One region of the Agromyces sp. NPDC029043 genome, then DNA from elsewhere that is predicted to be linked to it. Evidence: predicted binding sites of a transcription regulator. Region 1 holds the regulator's gene; the other holds the start of a gene.
The links. Region 1 encodes LexA, which represses DNA repair genes until DNA is damaged. Its sites were predicted from a motif close to TCGAACANNTGTTCGA; they were not measured.
Positions count from the first base shown of each region.

Region 2: a site for LexA is predicted at 6,347-6,362, ahead of uvrA (excinuclease ABC subunit UvrA). Genes of this name have one in related genera too.

Region 1 is NZ_JBVHVX010000001.1:43,407-53,436, reverse strand. Features, by position in the region: gene dapF (diaminopimelate epimerase) at 1-781, shown strand, start outside; gene ACZ4TW_RS00220 (class I SAM-dependent methyltransferase) at 818-1,429, opposite strand; gene hflX (GTPase HflX) at 1,471-3,000, shown strand; gene ACZ4TW_RS00210 (methylenetetrahydrofolate reductase) at 3,271-4,260, shown strand; gene metE (5-methyltetrahydropteroyltriglutamate--homocysteine S-methyltransferase) at 4,257-6,602, shown strand; gene lexA (transcriptional repressor LexA) at 6,712-7,389, opposite strand; gene ACZ4TW_RS00195 (LysM peptidoglycan-binding domain-containing protein) at 7,662-8,042, shown strand; gene ACZ4TW_RS00190 (histidinol-phosphate transaminase) at 8,140-9,234, shown strand; gene hisB (imidazoleglycerol-phosphate dehydratase HisB) at 9,269-9,883, shown strand; gene hisH (imidazole glycerol phosphate synthase subunit HisH) at 9,880-10,030, shown strand, end outside.
Region 2 is NZ_JBVHVX010000003.1:291,173-301,202, reverse strand. Features, by position in the region: gene whiA (DNA-binding protein WhiA) at 1-503, opposite strand, end outside; gene rapZ (RNase adapter RapZ) at 554-1,426, opposite strand; gene uvrC (excinuclease ABC subunit UvrC) at 1,469-3,397, opposite strand; gene uvrA (excinuclease ABC subunit UvrA) at 3,400-6,291, opposite strand; gene uvrB (excinuclease ABC subunit UvrB) at 6,401-8,464, opposite strand; gene coaE (dephospho-CoA kinase) at 8,549-9,166, opposite strand; gene rpsA (30S ribosomal protein S1) at 9,291-10,030, opposite strand, start outside.

The sequences.
Region 1 (10,030 bases):
GGCGGTGTGCGACCGCCACTTCGGCGTCGGCGGCGACGGGCTCATCCGCGCGGTGCGTTCCGACCGGCTCGTGGACGGCGCGGCCGCGATCGCCGAGAACCCCGATGCCACGTGGTTCATGGACTACTGGAACGCCGACGGCAGTCCCTCCGAGATGTGCGGCAACGGCATCCGCGTGTTCACGCGCTACCTCCTCGACCAGGGGCTGGCCGAGCTCCGCGACGGCGAGTGGATCGCGATCGGCACGCGGGCGGGCGTGCGGCGCGTGCGCGAGCTCGGCAACGGCAACTTCGAGGCCGACCTCGGGGTGTGGCGGCTCGACGGCGGCGAACCGCTCGTGCGCGCGAAGAACCTGCACGCCGCGCGTCCCGGGCTCGGCATCGACGTCGGCAACCCGCACGTGGTCGTGGCGCTCGCCGACGACGACGAGCTCGACGGCCTCGACCTCGCATACCTGCCGATCCTCGACCCCGAGCCGCAGGCCGGCGCGAACGTCGAGTTCGTGGTTCCCGCCGAGCCGCTCGTCGAGGGCGGCCGTGGGCGCATCCGCATGCGCGTGCACGAGCGCGGTTCGGGCGAGACGCTGTCGTGCGGCACCGGCGCGGTCGCCTCCGCGCTCGCGGTGCGGTACTGGGCCGGTGAGACCGCGCCCGACGAGTGGGTCGTGCAGGTGCCCGGCGGCGTCGTCGGCGTGCGCATGGCCGCCGAGCCCGACGGCGAGCACGTGCTGCTCTCAGGCCCGGCCGAGCTGGTGTTCGACGGGGTCGTCAGCCTCGCCTGAGCGAGCGGATGCCGCGGGGCGCCCGCGCGCGGAGGCTCAGCGCTCGCGGGTGACCGCGAGGACCCGGAAGCCCTTGGCTGACGCGGCGCGCTGGACGCGCCATCCGTCGCCGAGGTCGTCGACGAGCCAGCGCTGCAGCGAGTCGGCGCCGAGGTTCTTCTGCACGACGAGCCACGCGGTCGCACCGGCCTCGAGCCGCGGCAGCCATCGGCGCAGCAGTCCGTGCAGCTCGGCCTTGCCGATCCGGATCGGGGGATTCGACCAGATCGCGCCGAATCGCACGTCGTCGGGAACATCGTCGGGCAGTGCGGCGTTGACATTCGACAGCCCCGCACGCGCCGCGTTGCGGCGGACGAGGTCGAGCGCCCGCTCGTTGACGTCGACCGCCCACACCGTTGCATCCGGCGCCTCGAGGCCCAGGGTGAGCGCCACCGGCCCCCACCCCGCCCCGAGGTCGAGCAGGTGGCCCGCCGCCGGGGGAGCGGGCACCTCGTCGAGCAGGACCCTCGTGCCGAGGTCGACGTGACCCGGGCTGAACACGCCGCCGGCGGTGAGCAGCGACAGCTCTCGACCCGCGAGACGCGCCGTCACGGTGCGGAGCGCATCGTCGTCGGCGGGCTTCGACGAGAAGTAGTGCTCCTGCGGCATACACGGGAACCTATCGCACGAAGGGAAGTAGGCTGGACACGATGAGCGACGCGGAACACGAGACCCACGACGACGCGGTCCAGCGCGTGCTCCGGAGCGCGGACGTGCGGGCGGGCGTCTCCCGGTTCGGCGCATCCGAGGCCGCGTCGATCCAGCGCGACGGTCTCGCCGGCGACGGCGAGGGCGGCTTCGACGGCGAGCAGTACGACCGCGAGGAGCGGGCGGCGCTCCGGCGGGTCGCCGGCTTGTCGACCGAGCTCGAGGATGTCACCGAGGTCGAGTACCGCCAGTTGCGCCTCGAGAACGTGGTGCTGATCGGCGTGTACCCGCAGGGCTCGCTGGAGGATGCCGAGAACTCGCTGCGCGAGCTGTCGGCCCTCGCCGAGACCGCCGGCGCGCGCGTGCTCGACGGCGTGCTGCAGCGCCGCCCGCACCCCGACCCCTCGACCTACCTCGGCCGCGGCAAGACCGAGGAACTGCGCCACATCGTCGCGGCGCTCGGCGCCGACACCGTCGTGGCCGACACCGAGCTCGCGCCGAGCCAGCGCCGTGCGCTGGAGGATGCGGTGAAGGTCAAGGTCATCGACCGCACCGCCGTCATCCTCGACATCTTCAGCCAGCACGCCAAGAGCCGCGAGGGCAAGGCGCAGGTCGAGCTCGCGCAGCTCGAGTACCTGCTTCCGAGGCTCCGCGGCTGGGGTGAGTCCATGTCCCGCCAGGCGGGCGGCCAGGTCGGCGGCGCGGGCGCGGGCATGGGGTCGCGTGGTCCCGGTGAGACGAAGATCGAGCTCGACCGCCGCCGCATCCACTCGCGCATGGCGCGGCTGCGCAAGCAGATCGCGGGCATGAAGCCCGCGCGCGATGCCAAGCGGGCCAACCGCAAGCGCAACGCCGTGCCGTCGGTCGCGATCGCCGGGTACACCAACGCCGGCAAGTCCAGCCTGCTCAACCGCATCACCGGCGCGGGCGTGCTGGTCGAGAACGCACTGTTCGCCACGCTCGACGCCACCGTGCGCCGCAACACGACGCCCGATGGGCGCGTGTACACGATCGCCGACACCGTCGGATTCGTGCGCAACCTCCCGCACCAGCTCGTCGAGGCGTTCCGCTCGACGCTCGAGGAGGTGGGCGACGCCGACCTGATCGTGCACGTGGTCGACGCGGCGCACCCCGATCCGGCCGCGCAGATCGCGACCGTCCGCGACGTGATCGGAGAGGTGGGCGCTCGCGACGTGCCCGAGCTCATCGTGTTCAACAAGGCCGACCTCATCGGGCCCGAGGAGCGGCTCGTGCTGCAGGGCCTCGAGCCGAACGCGGTGTTCGCGTCGGCGCGCACGGGCGAGGGCGTGCCCGAGGTGCTCGCCGCGATCACGCGCATGCTGCCCGACCCCGCGGTCGAGGTCGACCTGCTCGTGCCGTACGACCGGGGCGACATCGTCTCGGCCCTGCACGAGACCGGACGCGTGCTCTCGACCGACTACGTCGAGGACGGCACGCGCATCCGCGCGCTCGCGTCGCCCGAGCAGGCGGCCCAGCTCGCCGAGTTCCGCGCGGCGGCCGCGCTGGCGTAGCACCGGCGGGCTCCGAGCGCCGCGGCCCTAGGTGCGCCCCGTCGCGCCATCCGGAACCGCCCGCCCGCGTCATCCTGCGTAAACCATGTTCCGGATGTCGCGTGCCCGGCGTATCGTCGCACCTGATCGTGGCGAGCGGCCGGATGCCGCCCGCCTGGAGCGACCGCCGAGCCCGGCACCCGCCCGCGAGACCCACCCGCCGTGACGGCTGGTCGGGCGCGGCGTGCCGTGACCTCGACCCGCCGGAGCGGCATCGCCACCAGGAGCACCATGACCGGAAGCGCGCCCGACGGCGACGGCTGTCGGCCGAGGCCGCCGATCTCGTTCGAGCTGTTCCCGCCGAGAACGGATGCCGCCGCGCTCGCGCTCGGCCGCACGATCGACCGCCTGGCAGAGGTCGACCCGGCGTTCATCTCGGTGACGTTCGGCGCGGGCGGCTCGTCGCGCGACCGTTCGCTGACGGTGCTGCGGTACATGCTCGAGCACACCGACGTCGAGCCCATGGCGCACCTGACCTGCGTCGGCTCCAGCCATGCCGAGGCGAACCGCCTCGTGCGGGAGTTCCTCGACGCGGGCGTGACCAGCTTCCTCGCGCTGCGCGGCGACCCGCCCGAGGGCGCCGACCCGGAGGCGGGCATCGGCGACCTCGAGAGCGCCGCCGAGCTCGTGCAGCTCATCCACCGGGTGCAGGAGGAGCGCGAGCCGTACGGGCAGGCCGGGATCCCCGGGATGCCCGGCGTGACGCGCATCCTCGAGCGACCGCGCCCCGAGCGCGTCGCGGTCGCCGCCTTCCCGACCGGGCATCCGCGCTCGCGCGGCGTGAACCAGGATGTCGACGTGCTCCTCGCCAAGGAGGTGGCGGGGGCCAACCTCGCGATCACCCAGCTCTTCTGGCACGCCGACGACTACCTCGGCTTCGTCGAGCGCGCCCGCGCGGGCGGGGTCACCATCCCGATCCTGCCCGGCATCATGCCCGTCACCTCGGCCGCCCGGCTCGGCCGCCTCGAGCAGCTCACGGGCGTGCCCGCGCCGAGTGAGCTCGCGATCGCGCTCGAGATCGAGCCCGACGCCGACGCGCTCTTCGAGCTCGGCGTCGACTTCGCGGCCGACCTCGCCGGCGAGGTGCTCGCGGGCGGCGCACCCGGACTCCACCTGTACACCTTCAATCGCCACGAGGCCGTGCTCGCCGTCCTGGACCGGCTCGGCCTCCGCACCATCCCCGCCCACGCGGGCACCGAGAGGAACACGAGAACACGATGACCGCACCCGCCTTCCCCGCCGGAACCATCCTCGGCTACCCCCGCATCGGGCGCCGCCGCGAGCTCAAGCACGCCGTCGAGGCGTTCTGGGCCGGCCGCATCGACGCCGACGAGCTCGAGCGCACCGCCGCCGGCCTGCGCGCCGCGACGCGCGAGCGCCTCGCCGCGCTCGGCCTCGGCCGCACCGACTCGGCGATCCCCGAGAGCTTCTCGTACTACGACCAGGTGCTCGACGCCGCGGTCGCGGTCGGCGCGATCCCGACGCGCTTCGCGAGGCTCCTGGACGCCGACGGCCGCCTCGATCTCGCCGGCTACTTCACGGTCGCGCGCGGCGAAGGGGCCGACGCGCCGCTCGAGATGACGAAGTGGTTCGACTCGAACTACCACTACCTCGTGCCCGAGATCGGTCCCGACACCGCGTTCGCCGCGCACGCCGACGCGCTCGTGGCGCAGGTGCGCGAGGCCCGGGAGGCCGGCTTCGTCACCCGCCCCGTGCTCGTCGGTCCGGTGACGTTCCTGCTGCTGGCCAAGGCGGCGGACGGCGCGCCCGAGGGATTCCGTCCGATCGACCGCCTCGACGACCTCGTGCCCGTCTACGCCGAGCTGCTCGCCGCGCTCCGCGACGCGGGCGCGGAATGGGTGCAGCTCGACGAGCCGGCGCTCGTGAGCGAGAGCTTCGACGAGCCGCGCGAGCGCATCCTCGAGGCGGTCGCCGCCGCATACGACCTGCTGGGTTCCGCCGAGGCGCGCTCGGCGATCTTCGTCGCGGCGCCCTACGGCTCGCTCGACGACGCGCTCCCCGTGCTCGCCGGCACGCCGGTCGAGGCCCTCGGACTCGACCTCGTGCGCGGCAGCGCGCCCGAGCAGCTCGATCCGGTGACCGAGGAGGCGCTCGCCGCGAAGACCCTGGTCGCGGGCGTCGTCGACGGCCACAACATCTGGCGAGGCGACCTCGAGCGCGCGTTCGTGCACGCCGAGGCGCTGCGCACATTCTCCGGCGATGTCGCGGTGTCGACGTCGACCTCGCTGCTGCACGTGCCGCACGACGTCGAGGACGAGTCCGCGCTCGACGCGCGCCTCGTGGGCTGGCTCGCCTTCGCCGACCAGAAGGTCGCACAGGTCGCGATCCTGGCGCGCGGTCTCGCCGAGGGCCGCGATGCGATCGCGTCCGAGCTCGACGCGGCATCCGCCTCGCTCGCCGACCGTGCCGCCGCGCCGGGCGTGCGCGTCCCCGCCGTGCGCGATCGCCTCGCGGCGCTCGACGCCGCCGCCTTCTCGCGGGCCGCGTACGACGCGCGCGTCGCCGCCCAGGAGGACCTCGCACTGCCGGCGCTGCCGACGACGACGATCGGGTCGTTCCCCCAGACCTCCGACATCCGCCGTGCCCGCGCCCGCCTCGTCAAGGGCGAGCTGACGGACGCCGCCTACCGCGAGCTCATGCGCGAGGAGATCGCCCGCGTCATCCGCCTGCAGGAGGAGCTGGGCCTCGACGTGCTCGTGCACGGCGAGCCGGAGCGCAACGACATGGTGCAGTACTTCGCCGAGCTGCTCGACGGCTTCGCCGTCACGCAGAACGGCTGGGTGCAGTCGTACGGCTCGCGCTGCACGCGCCCGTCGATCCTGTGGGGTGACGTGTCGCGTCCGGCGCCGATGACGGTCGAGTGGTCGGAGTACGCGCAGTCGCTGTCGGAGAAGCCCGTCAAGGGCATGCTCACCGGACCGGTGACCATCCTCGCCTGGTCGTTCGTCCGCGACGACCAGCCGCTCGGCGACACCGCGCGCCAGGTCGCGCTCGCGCTGCGCGATGAGATCACCGACCTCGAGGCGGCCGGGATCCGCGTGATCCAGGTCGACGAGCCGGCGCTGCGCGAGCTGCTTCCCCTCAAGCGCGCCGACCAGCCCGCCTACCTCGACTGGTCGGTCGGCTCGTTCCGGCTCGCGACGGGCGGCGCCGAGCCGGCCACGCAGGTGCACACCCACCTCTGCTATTCCGAGTTCGGCGTCGTCATCGACGCGATCCGCGAGCTCGACGCCGACGTCACCTCGATCGAGGCGGCGCGCAGCCGCATGGAGGTCGTCGACGACCTGTCGGCCAGCGGCTTCGACCACGGCGTGGGCCCGGGCGTGTACGACATCCACTCGCCCCGCGTGCCGAGCGTCGAGGAGGTGCAGTCGCTGCTCGAGCGCGCGGTCGGCGCGATCCCGGCCGGACGCCTCTGGGTGAACCCGGACTGCGGCCTCAAGACGCGCGGCTACGACGAGACGGTCGCGTCGCTCGCGAACATCGTCGAGGCGACGCAGGCGGTGCGCGCCGGCGTCGGGGTCGGGGCGACCGCGGGCTGAGCCCGGGCGCAGCCCGATCGAGGGGCGGATGTCGCGGCGCGAGGCCGCGGCATCCGCCCCTCGTCTCGTCAGACGTGCGGAGGACCGCTCAGGCCGCGCGCGGGACCGCTCAGACTGCGCGCAGGACCGCGACGACCTTGCCCAGCACCTCGGCGTGGTCGCCGAGGATCGGCTCGAACGCCGAGTTGCGGGGGAGCAGCCACGTGTGCCCGTCGCGCTGGCGGAGCACCTTGACGGTCGCCTCGCCGTCGAGCATGGCGGCGACGATCTCGCCGTTCTCGGCCGTGGGCTGCGAGCGCACCACGACCCAGTCGCCGTCGCAGATCGCCGCGTCGACCATCGAGTCGCCGACGACCTTCAGGATGAACAGCTCGCCCTTGCCGACGAGCTGGCGGGGGAGCGGGAAGACCTCTTCGACCTGCTGCTCGGCCGTGATCGGCACGCCGGCCGCGATGCGGCCCACGAGGGGCACCATCGCGGCGTCGCCGACCGGTGCCGGCTCGACGTCGGACGGGCGCGGCTCGGTGCCCGGCACGTCGATGAGCACCTCGAGCGCCCGCGGCCGGTTCGGGTCGCGCCGGAGATAGCCCGCGAGCTCGAGCTGGTTGAGCTGGTGCGTGACGCTCGAGAGCGAGGAGAGCCCGACCGCGTCGCCGATCTCGCGCATGCTCGGCGGGTAGCCGCGATCGGCCACCGAGCGGCGGATCACGTCGAGGATGGCGAGCTGCTTGGCGCTGAGCGTCTTGCGTCGACGGGACCGGCCGCCCGCGCCGCGTGCCTGGTCGATGTCGATGCTCACGGTGTCGCCTCTCGTCTCGGCCTCCGTCGGCCCGGATCGTGATGTCGGTGGTCGGTGCTGGACTGTCCCCGACATTCGAAACTGTATCCGCCTCGTACGCGCACGACAAACATCCGTTCGAGTGTGTCGCGGAAAACGACCGGTGATTCCCACCCGCCGGTCCTTGCAGCTTCGATTGTTCGAAGATATATTCGGAACACAGCTTCGCATCCGGCCCTCCCGGCCGAGGGCCGGATGCGGGGCTGTCGGGGAGGTGCGAGATGACTGCAGTGCTGATGGGAACCACGGTGGCACGGCCCGCGATGCCAGGCGGCGTCGTCCCGTCCGGTCGCACACGCCTCCGCCTCACGCGCCGTGGCCGTCTGGTCTTCACCGCGCTGGCGGCGCTGCCGATCGTGGTGGGCGTGCTGATCGGCTCGCTCGCGTCGGGCGGAGCGGTCGCCGGCATCGACGACGGCGCGGGTCCCGCGGTCTTCGACACCGTGGTGGTCGGGGCGGGCGACACCCTGTGGGGCATCGCCGAATCCCTCGCGCCCACGGCCGACCCGCGCGACGTGATCCACGAGATCATGCAGCTCAACGGGCTTCGCGAGCCGGTGGTGCAGCCGGGCCAGCGCCTCGCGCTGCCGGTCGTCGAGTAGCGGCGATCGGCGACTGGGCCGCCGGTGGGCACGGTCGTCGAGGTGGTTGGGGCGACGGGAGCCGAAACGTCGCTTCGCCCGCCGATACCATTGATCGGTGACGAGTCTCGACGACCTTCCCATCCGCGACGACCTTCGCGGCAAGTCTCCCTACGGCGCACCGCAGAAGGTCGTGCCCGTCGCACTGAACGTCAACGAGAACACGCATCCGATCCCCGAGGATGTCGCGCACGACATCGTCGCACGGGTCGCGGCGGCGATCATCGGGCTCAACCGCTACCCCGACCGCGAGTTCACCGACCTCCGGGTCGCGCTCGCACGGTACCTCGGCCACGGGCTGGAACCGTCACGGCTGTGGGCGGCGAACGGGTCGAACGAGGTGCTCCAGCACATCCTCCAGGCCTTCGGGGGCCCCGGCCGACGCGCGCTGGGCTTCGCGCCCACCTACTCGATGTACGGCCTGCTCGCCTCGGGCACCGGCACCGAGTGGGTCACCGCCGAGCGCGACGCCGACTTCGAGCTCTCGCCCGAGACCGCCGTCGACGCCGTCCTCCGCCACGATCCCGACATCGTGCTGCTGTGCGCCCCGAACAATCCCACCGGCACCCCGTTGTCGCTCGAGACCGTCGCGGCGGTGGCCGATGCCGCCCGGGGTGTGGTCGTGGTCGACGAGGCGTATTTCGAGTTCGCCGATCCGGGCACTCCGAGCGCGCTCACGCTGCTCGCGGGCCGGCCGCGGCTGCTCGTCTCCCGGACCATGAGCAAGGCGTTCGCATTCGCCGGCGCTCGCGTCGGCTACCTCGCCGCCGACCCGGCGGTCATCGACGCGCTCCGGCTCGTGCGGTTGCCCTATCACCTGTCGGCGCTCACGCAGGCCGCCGCGCTCGGCGCCCTGGCCCACTCCGACGAGATGCTCGCGATGGTCGACGAGATCCGTTCGCAGCGCGACCGGATCGTCCGCGAACTCGACGGGCTCGGCTACCGGCCCTATCGCAGCGGCGCCAACTTCGTGCTCTTCGGCGGCGTCGACGACCCGCACGCCGTCTTCGAGGCGCTGCTCGAGCGCGGCATCCTCATCCGCGAGATCGGCCTGCCCGGATGCCTGCGCGTCACCGCCGGCACCGAGGCCGAGACCACCGCGTTCCTCGAGGCGATGGCGGCGTTCACCCCTGCCCGCGTCGCCGCCCGCTGATCACCCTCACGACCACCCTGAATAGGATGACCGCATGACCACCGATCGCCCCGCGCGAACCGCGCGCGTGCAGCGCGAGACCAGCGAGTCGAGCATCGACCTCTCTCTCGACCTCGACGGCACGGGCACGAGCGACATCGAGACGAGCGTGCCCTTCTACGACCACCTCCTCACGGCGTTCGCGAAGCACTCGCTCACCGACCTCACCGTGCGCGCGAAGGGCGACATCGAGATCGACGTGCACCACACGGTCGAAGACGTCGGCATCGTGCTCGGCACCGCCATCCGCCAGGCGCTCGGCGACAAGCGCGGCATCTCCCGGTACGGCGACGCGCTCGTCCCCCTCGACGAGGCCCTCGCGCGAGCCGTCGTCGACATCTCGGGTCGTCCCTACCTCGTGCACGCGGGCGAACCGGCGGGGTTCGAGTTCCACCTCATCGGAGGGCACTTCACGGGTTCCATGGTGCAACACGTCTTCGAGGCCATCACGTTCAACGCCGCGCTCACCGTGCACGTCGACGTGGTCCGCGGGCGAGACCCGCACCACATCGCCGAGGCCGAGTTCAAGGCGTTCGCGCGCGCGTTCCGGCAGGCCAAGGCGTACGACCCGCTCGTGACGGGCATCCCGTCGACCAAGGGGGCTCTGTGAGCGCCGTGCGCCGCGTCGCCGTGCTCGACTACGGTTCGGGCAACGTGCACTCGGCCGCGAAGGCGCTCGAGCATGCCGGGGCCGAGGTCGAGCTCACGTCCGATCGCGCCGTGGCGATGGAGGCCGACGGCCTCGTCGTGCCGGGTG
Region 2 (10,030 bases), on a different contig from region 1:
CGGCCGGCGGCGCCGACGAGCGCCATCGCGGTCTCACCGCCTGGGCACGTCACCTCGAGGGCGGCGGAGCGGCCGGGGTCGGTGAGACTGCCGCGTGCGAGGAACGCGCCGCGCCAGACGGCGGCGACGTCGTCGCGCGACCCGGTCGTCAGCTTGTTCGGCAGGCCGCGCACCGGTCGACGCCGCGCATCGAGCAGGCCCGTCTGCCGGGCCAGGGTCTCACCGCCCTCGAGGACGCGCACGAGGTACTGGTTGGTGCGACGCAGCCCCGACGCGGAGATCACCGACACGTCGGGCCGCACGCCGTACAGCTCGCCGAGATCGCGCGTCACGCGGCGTGCGATCGTGGGCGAGTCGAGCTCGGCCTCGATGGCGATCCGCCCCGAGATGATGTGGAGTCCTCCGGCGAACCGGAGCACCGAGGCGAGCTCGGCGGCGCGCACCGAGGTCTTGGTCACCTCGACTCTCGCGAGCTCCTCTTTCACCTCAGCCGTCAGGGCCACGTGGTCGTCCTCTCTGTCGTCTCAGTCGTCGGCCGGCGCTTCGCGCCCGGTCATTCTCGTCCGAGGTCGCGGTGCTTCACGCTGACCGCCAGCCCCGGGATGGATCGGAGTCGCGCCGCGAGCTCGCGGACCAGTGCGACCGAGCGGTGCTTGCCCCCGGTGCAGCCGATCGCGATCATCGCGTGGCGCTTGTTCTCCCGCTGGTAGCCCTCGAGCACCGGCCGCAGCGCGGCGACGTACGCGTCGAGGAACTCGCGCGCCCCCGGCTGGTCCATCACGTAGTCGCCCACCCTCTGGTCCTCGCCGGTCAGCGGGCGCAATTCATCATTCCAGAAGGGATTGGGCAGGAACCGCGCGTCGGCGACGAGATCGGCGTCGGCCGGCACCCCGTACTTGAAGCCGAAGCTCTGGACGGCCACCCGGAGCCCGGCGCGGCCGGCCTCGGCGAAGGTCTCGGTCACGAGGTTCGCCAGCTGGTGGATGTTCAGGTCGGACGTGTCGACGATCAGGTCGCTCGCCTCGCGGACCTCGGCGAGCCGCACCCGCTCGGCGGCGATGCCGTCGAGCAGCGTGCCGTCGCCCTGGAGCGGATGGGGACGCCGGACGGACTCGAAGCGCCGCACCAGCACGGCATCGTCGGCGTCGAGGAACATCACGCGCACGTTCACGCCGTTGCGCAGCACCTGGACGACGTCGCGGATCTCGGAGAAGAATCCGCCGCCGCGGATGTCGACGACGGCGGCGATCCTCGGCAGCGATGCGCCGGCGCGTTCCGCGAGGTCGACCAGGGGCCGCAGCATCTGCGGTGGAAGGTTGTCGACGACGTACCAGCCCAGGTCCTCCAGCGCGTCGGCCACCGTCGACCGTCCGGCACCGGACATCCCCGTGACGATGAGCATCTCCTGCCGGTCGCCGTCGCCCATGCTGTCGGCGCTCCCTTCCTGCAACTCCCCCGGCCTCCCAGCCTAGTCGGCGCCCGAGGCGGCCTCTCGCCGCAGGTGGGCCCGGACGCTCGTCGCGAGCGCCGGGCCGATGCCCGGAACCTCGGAGATGGCGGCCTCGTCGGCGCCGCGCAGGCGCGCGACGGAGCCGAAGTGCTTCAGGAGCGCGCGAACGCGCGCAGGACCGAGTCCGGGCACCTCGGAGAGGACCGTGCCGATGTCGCGCTTGCGCCGCTGCCGCTGGTGCGTGATCGCGAACCGGTGCGCCTCGTCGCGGATGCGCTGGAACAGGAAGAGCGCGTCGCTGTTGCGCGGCAGGATGACCGGGAAGTCGGAGTCGGGCGTCCAGATCTCCTCGAGGCGCTTCGCGATGCCGCAGAGGGAGATGCCCTCGACGCCGGATTCTCGGAGCGCGCGCTCGGCCGCGGCGACCTGCGGCTGCCCGCCGTCGACGACGAGCAGGTTCGGCCGGTAGGCGAACTTCGCTCGGCGCTGCGGCGTGACGGGGGCCTCGGTCGGCGGCGCAGCGTCGGCCGCCGGCTCGCCCTCCGAGGGTGCGCTCCGCTCGGCCGGCTCGGCAAGGTAGGCGAGCCGACGGGTGAGGACCTGGTGGATCGAATCGGTGTCGTCGGTCGAGCTCGGGATGACGAAGCGCCGGTACTCGTCCTTGCGCGGCAGGCCGTCTTCGAAGACGACCATCGACGCCACGATGTTCGTGCCGCTCAGGTGCGACACGTCGAAGCACTCGATGCGCAACGGGGCGTCGGCCATGCCGAGCGCCTCCTGGATGTCCTCGAGCGCCTGGGAGCGCGTGGTGAAGTCGGCGCTGCGACGGGTCTTGTAGAGCATCAGCGACTGCTTGGCGTTCTGCGTCGCCGTGGCGAGCAGCTGCGCCTTCGCGCCGCGCTGCGCCACGCGCAGGCTCACGTTGCGGCCCGCCAGCCCTCCGAGCCAGGCCTCGAGCGCCTCGACGCCGTCGGGCAGCTCGGGCACGACCACTTCGCGGGCCGGCGTCTGGCCGTCGCCGTAGGCGTTCTCGACCACGAAGCCGACGAGCTCGCCGAGCGGCACGTCGAGCTCCTTGTCGACCGTCCACGACCGTTCGCCGCGGATGCGACCGCCGCGGACCATGAACAGGTGCACCGCGGCCGCGAGCTCGTCGTGCTCGATGCCGAACACATCGAGGTCGACGCGGTCGCCGAGCACGACGGCGCTCTTCTCGAAGAACGCCGTGGCGGCCTGCAGCTGGTCGCGCTTGCGGGCGGCCGTCTCGTAGTCCTGCGCGGCCGACGCCTCGCGCATCTCGCGCTCGAGGTCGCGGACGATGCGCGGGTCCTGGTTCTGCATGAACGCGACGAACCGGTCGACGTTGGCGCGGTGCTCCTCGATGCTGACCTTGCCCGAGCACGGCCCGAAGCATCGACCGATCTGGCCGGCGAAGCACGGCTTGCCCGTCGCCATCGCGCGCCGGTAGTCGCTGTCTTTGCAGGTGCGGATCGGGAAGAGCTTGATGAGGATCTCGAGCATGTCGGTCACGGCCCACATCTTGGGATACGGGCCGAAGTAGCGGGCGCCGGGGATGCCGCGCTTGCGCGAGACCATCGCCCGTGGCGCCTCGTCGGCGACCGTCACGACCAGGTACGGGTAGGACTTGTCGTCCTTGAAGCGGACGTTGAACGGCGGCTTCAGCTCGTTGATCCACGTGATCTCGAGGTTGAGGGCCTCGACGTCGCTCGCGACCACGGTCCATTCGACGGACGCCGCGGTGGTGACCATGCGGCGGGTGCGCTCGTGGAGTGTGTGCAGCGGTGCGAAATAGTTCGAGAGCCGCGCGCGGAGGTTCTTCGCCTTGCCGACGTAGAGGACCCGGCGCTCGGCGTCGCGGAACCGGTAGACGCCGGGGTCGGTCGGGATCTCCCCCGGTCGCGGCCGATAGGGAACGGTGCTGCGCATCGTCAGCTCGCGGCGACGGCGGGCGGCGCCGCGGCCTCGAAGATCTCGCGCAGGAAGTACCCGGTGTGGCTCTCGTGGACCTCGGCCACCTGCTCGGGCGTGCCCACCGCGACGACCTGGCCCCCGCCGGAGCCGCCCTCGGGGCCGAGGTCGACGATCCAGTCGGCCGACTTGATCACGTCGAGGCTGTGCTCGATGACGATCACGGTGTTGCCCTTGTCGACCAGCTTGCCGAGCACCTTGAGGAGCTTCCGCACGTCCTCGAAGTGGAGGCCGGTCGTGGGCTCGTCGAGCACGTAGACGCTGCGCCCGTTCGAGCGGCGCTGGAGCTCGGTCGCGAGCTTGACGCGCTGCGCCTCGCCACCGGAGAGCGTCGTGGCGCTCTGGCCGAGCTGCACGTAGCCGAGGCCGACGTCGACGAGCGTCTTGAGGTAGCGGTGGATGGCCGAGATGGGCTCGAAGAACTCGGCCGCCTCGCTGATGGGCATCTCGAGCACCTCGGCGATGTTCTTGCCCTTGTAGTGCACCTGCAGGGTCTCCCGGTTGTACCGCTGGCCGCCGCACACCTCGCACGCCACGTACACGTCGGGCAGGAAGTTCATCTCGATCTTGATGGTGCCGTCGCCCGAGCACGCCTCGCAGCGCCCGCCCTTGACGTTGAAGCTGAATCGACCCGGCAGGTAGCCGCGCGCCTTGGCCTCGGCGGTCTCGGAGAACAGCGTGCGGATGCGGTCGAACACGCCCGTGTACGTCGCCGGGTTGGAGCGGGGCGTACGGCCGATGGGTGCCTGGTCGACGTGCACGACCTTGTCGAGGTGGTCGAGTCCGCCGACGCGGCGGTGCTTCCCGGGAACCTTGCGGGCGCCGTTGAGCCGGTTGGCGAGCACGCGATACAGGATGTCGTTGACGAGCGACGACTTGCCCGAGCCGCTCACGCCGGTCACCGCCGTGAACGTGCCGAGGGGGAACGACACGTCGACGTTCCGGAGGTTGTTCGCCTGGGCGCCCTCGACCGTGATCATCCGATCGGGATCGATCGGGCGTCGCCTGGCGGGGATCGGGATCTCCCTGCGGCCTGCGAGGTAGTCGCCGGTGAGCGAGCGCGTGTTCTTCACGAGGTCGGCGTAGCTGCCGCTGTGCACGACGGTACCGCCGTGCACCCCGGCGCCCGGGCCGATGTCGACGATCCAGTCGGCGGTGCGGATGGTGTCTTCGTCGTGCTCGACGACGATGAGCGTGTTGCCGAGGTCGCGCAGCGCCACGAGGGTGTCGATGAGGCGCCGGTTGTCGCGCTGGTGCAGGCCGATGCTCGGCTCGTCGAGCACGTAGAGGACGCCCGTGAGGCCGGAGCCGATCTGGGTCGCGAGCCTGATGCGCTGCGCCTCGCCGCCGGAGAGCGTTCCCGCGGCGCGGGCGAGGTCGAGGTAGCTGAGGCCGACGCGGATGAGGAAGTCGAGCCGGAGCTTGATCTCGCGCAGCACCTGCGCAGCGATCGTCTGCTCGCGGTCGGTGAGCTGGAGCCGGTCCATGAACGATCGCGCATCGTGCAGGCTGAGCCGGCACACGTCGGCGATCGACGCGTCGTGGATGAGGACGGAGAGCACCTCGGGCTTCAGCCGGTCGCCCTCGCACACGGGGCACGGCACCTCGCGCAGGTACTCGGCCCAGCGAGCGCGCTGCACGTCGGTCTCGGCCTGCAGGTATTGCCGCTCGATGTACGGCACGACGCCCTCGAAGCCCGAGGTGTAGCTCATCTCGCGCCCGTAGCGGTTGCGCCAGCGCACCTTGACCTCGAAGTTGTCGCCGCGGAGCACCGCATTGCGCGCGGCCCCCGGCAGCTGCTCCCACGGGGTGTCGAGCGAGAAGCCGAAGTCGCGCGCGAGCCCGTCGAGCAGCTTCTCGTAGTAGTTGTAGAGGCTCTTGCCCTGCGAGGTCCAGGGAAGGATGACGCCCTCGGCGATGCTCATCGTGGGGTCGCCGAGCAGCAGCTCCTCGTCGACCGACATGCGCGTGCCGAGACCCGAGCATTCGGGACAGGCGCCGAACGGCGCATTGAACGAGAACGTGCGCGGCTCGATCTCGGTGAGCGCGATCGGGTGCTGGTTGGGACAGCTGAGCTTCTCGGAGAAGGTCTGCCATGCGTCGTCGCCCTCGCGGTCGACGAAGTTGATCTGCACGACGCCGTCGGTGAGGCGCAGCGCCGTCTCGAGCGAGTCGGTGAGGCGGCCGAGCATCTCGTCGGATGCCACGAGCCGGTCGATCACGACCGAGATGTCGTGCTTGACCTGCTTCTTCAGCTGCGGCGGCTCGTCGAGGCGGATGACCTCGCCGTCGACGACGGCCCGCGAGTAGCCCTGCGAGGAGAGCTCGCGGAACAGGTCGACGAACTCGCCCTTCTTCTGCGAGACCATGGGGCTGAGGATCTGGAAGCGCGTGCCGGCCTCGAGCTCCATCAGCCGGTCGGCGATCTGCTGCACGGTCTGACGCTGGATGCGCTCGCCGCACACCGGGCAATGCGGAACACCGATGCGGGCCCACAGCAGCCGCATGTAGTCGTAGATCTCGGTGATCGTACCGACGGTCGAGCGCGGATTGCGGTTCGTGGACTTCTGGTCGATCGAGACCGCGGGGCTCAGGCCCTCGATGAAGTCGACGTCGGGACGGTCGACCTGGCCCAGGAACTGGCGCGCGTACGCCGAGAGCGACTCGACGTACCGTCGCTGGCCCTCGGCGAAGATGGTGTCGAACGCGAGGGAGGACTTGCCCGAGCCCGAGAGGCCCGTGAAGACGACCATGGCGTCGCGCGGGATCTCGACGTCGACGTTGCGCAGGTTGTGCACGCGGGCACCGCGGACGCTCAGGCGCGAGTGGGCATCGAGACGTGAAACTGGCACCCTACGAGTGTACGAACGCCCTCCGACACTCCGCCCCCGATCGCACGTGCCGAGAGCGAACACACGTTCGATTCAGGACGACGGGCCGGTCACGGTGGTGCCAGGCGGGTCAGCCGAGGTGCCCCGCCTTCTCCATCTGGCGCAGTTCGCGCTTGAGCTCGGACACCTCGTCGCGAAGCCTAGCGGCGAGCTCGAACTTGAGCTCGCCCGCGGCCTCGAGCATCTGGTCGTTGAGGTCGCGGATCAGCTCCTCGAGGTCGTTCGCGCCGGCCGCGGCGATCCCCTCCCTGCGCATCGGCACCGGCGAGGTCTTGCGAGTGTCGCGGCCGGCGAGCAGGGCCGCCGTGTCGGCCTCCTCGCGCGCGAGCACCTCGGTGATGTCGGCGATGCGCTTGCGCAGCGGCGTCGGGTCGATGCCGTTGACGCGGTTGTACTCGAGCTGCTTGTCGCGACGGCGGTTCGTCTCGTCGATCGCCGAGGCCATCGACTCGGTCATGACGTCGGCGTACATGTGCACCGCGCCAGAGACGTTGCGGGCGGCGCGCCCGATCGTCTGGATGAGCGAGGTCGACGAGCGGAGGAAGCCCTCCTTGTCGGCGTCGAGGATCGCGACCAGCGAGACCTCGGGCAGGTCGAGGCCCTCGCGGAGCAGGTTGATGCCGACGAGCACGTCGTACACGCCCGCGCGCAACTCGGTGAGCAGCTCGACGCGGCGCAGCGTGTCGACGTCGGAGTGAAGGTAGCGCACGCGCACGCCTGCCTCGGTGAGGAAGTCGGTGAGCTCCTCGGCCATGCGCTTGGTGAGCGTGGTGACCAGCACGCGCTCGTCGCGCTCGGCGCGAGTGCGGATCTCCTCCAGCAGGTCGTCGATCTGGCCCTTGGAGGGCTTCACCACGATCTGCGGGTCGACGAGGCCGGTGGGCCGGATGATCTGCTCGACCACGCCGTCGGCGATCCCGAGCTCGTACTTGCCCGGCGTCGCCGAGAGGTAGACGGTCTGGCCGACGCGCGCCTTGAACTCATCCCACTTCAGCGGACGGTTGTCGAGCGCGCTCGGGAGCCGGAAGCCGTGCTCGACGAGCGTGCGCTTGCGCGACGCGTCGCCCTCGTACATCGCGCCGATCTGCGGCACGGTGACATGCGACTCGTCGATCACCACCAGGTAGTCGTCGGGGAAGTAGTCGAGCAGGCAGTGCGGCGCCTCGCCCGGCGCGCGCCCGTCGATGTGCCGCGAGTAGTTCTCGATGCCCGAGCAGAAGCCGATCTGCTCCATCATCTCGAGGTCGAACGTGGTGCGCATGCGGAGCCGCTGGGCCTCGAGCAGCTTGCCCTCGCGCTCGAGCTCCTGCAGCCGCTCGTCGAGCTCGTCGCGGATGGTGCCGATCGCGCGCTGCATAACGTCGACGCTGGCGACGTAGTGCGAGGCCGGGAAGACCGGGACCGCGTCGAGCTTGGCGAGCACCGATCCGGTGAGCGGGTGCAGGCTGTGCAGCGACTCGACCTCATCGCCGAACATCTCGATGCGGATCGCGTGCTCCTCGTACACCGGGATGATCTCGATCGTGTCGCCCCGCACCCGGAACGTGCCCCGGGAGAAGGCGACGTCGTTGCGCTGGTACTGCATCGAGACGAACTTGCGGATGAGCCAGTCGCGGTCGACGCGCTGACCCACCTGGAGGGGCATCATCGCATTGAGGTACTCCTCGGGCGTGCCGAGGCCGTAGATGCACGACACGGTCGAGACGACGACGACGTCGCGCCGGCTCAGCAGCGAGTTGGTGGTCGAGTGCCGCAACCGCTCGACCTCGGCGTTGATCGAGCTGTCCTTCTCGATGAAGGTGTCGGTCTGCGGGACGTACGCCTCGGGCTGGTAGTAGTCGTAGTACGACACGAAGTACTCGACCGCGTTGTTCGGCATGAGCTCGCGGAACTCGTTCGCGAGCTGCGCGGCGAGCGTCTTGTTGTGCGCGAGCACGAGCGTGGGACGCTGCACCTGCTCGATGAGCCACGCGGTGGTCGCGGACTTGCCGGTGCCGGTCGCACCGAGGAGCACGACGTCGGTCTCGCCGGCGTTGATCCGGGCGGCGAGCTCGGCGATCGCCTGCGGCTGGTCGCCGCTCGGCGCGTACTCGCTGACGACCTCGAATGGGCGCACGGAACGGGTCGACTGCATGGATTCGAGTCTAGGTCGGCCCACCGACACGGGGGCCGGGTACGCCCAGGGCGAAGCGGATGGCGCGCCTGCGCCATCGGCTCGTCAGCGCTTCGCCGCGCGTCGCGCCCGATCGATGCGCACCCAGAGGTCGTCGGCCTGGCCCATCGTGTGCGCGAGCGAACCGCCCGTGTCGATGACGACATCGGCGACCGCCCGACGGTCGGCGTCGTCGACCTGCGCGTCGACCCGGGCCTCGGCCTGGATGGGGTCGAGCCCACGCTCCTCGACCAGCCGCCTCACCTGTGTGCGCTTGGGCGCGCTCGTCACGACGATGAGGTCGAACGGGTGGTCGACCTGTGCTTCGACGAGGAGCGGCACGTCGTACACGACGACCGCGTCGGGGTCCTCCTGCTCGGCCTTCGCGATGAGCCGGCCCGAGAGCTCGCGCACGGCCGGATGGACGATCGCGTTGAGGCGGGCGCGCGCGTCCTCGTCGTGGAAGACGATCTCGCCGAGCTTGTGCCGGTCGAGCATGCCGTCGTGGTTCAGCACGCCCTCGCCGAACTCGCGCACGATGGCGTCGAGGCACGGGGAACCGGGCTCGACGACGCGACGCGCGAGCTGGTCGGCATCGAGGTGGATGGCGCCGTGCTCGACGAGACGGCGGGCGACAGTGGACTTTCCGGAGGCGATCCCGCCGGTGAGGCCGATCAGATACACATGCCCACCCTATCCGGGTGCGGCGTCCGCGCCCGACCCGCGGCCGCCCGACGGCGCACCTGCGGAGACGCCGGAAGGCCGGCCCCGTGCGGGACCGGCCTTCCGTGTGCCGTTCGAGCGGCGACTAGTTGCTCGAGAGCTTCTCGCGCAGCGCCGCAAGCGACGCGTCGTCGGCGAGGGTGCCGCCCGATGCGGAGTCGCTCGAGTACGACGAGGTGCCCGACGAGAACGAGTCGTCCGAAGCCTGGGCCGCGAGCGACGCGGCGACCTGCTTCTTGTGCGCCTCCCAGCGAGCCTGGGCCGCAGCGTACTCCTGCTCCCACTTCTCGCGCTGGGCCTCGAAGCCCTCGCGCCACTCGTTGGTCTCGGGGTCGAAGCCCTCGGGGTACTTGTAGTTGCCCTGCTCGTCGTACTCGGTGAGCATGCCGTAGAGCGCCGGGTCGAACTCGGTGCCCTCGGGGTCGACGCCCTCGTTCGCCTGCTTGAGCGAGAGCGAGATGCGGCGACGCTCGAGGTCGATGTCGATGACCTTGACGAAGACCTCCTCGCCCACCGACACGACCTGCTCGGCGAGCTCGACGTGACGGCCGGACAGCTCGGAGATGTGCACGAGGCCCTCGATGCCGTCGGCGACGCGGACGAACGCACCGAACGGCACCAGCTTGGTGACCTTTCCGGGCGTGACCTGGCCGATGGCGTGCGTACGGGCGAAGACCTGCCACGGGTCCTCCTGCGTCGCCTTGAGCGACAGCGAGACGCGCTCGCGGTCGAGCTCGACGGAGAGCACCTCGACGGTGACCTCCTGGCCGACCTCGACGACCTCGGACGCGTGCTCGATGTGCTTCCACGAGAGCTCGGAGACGT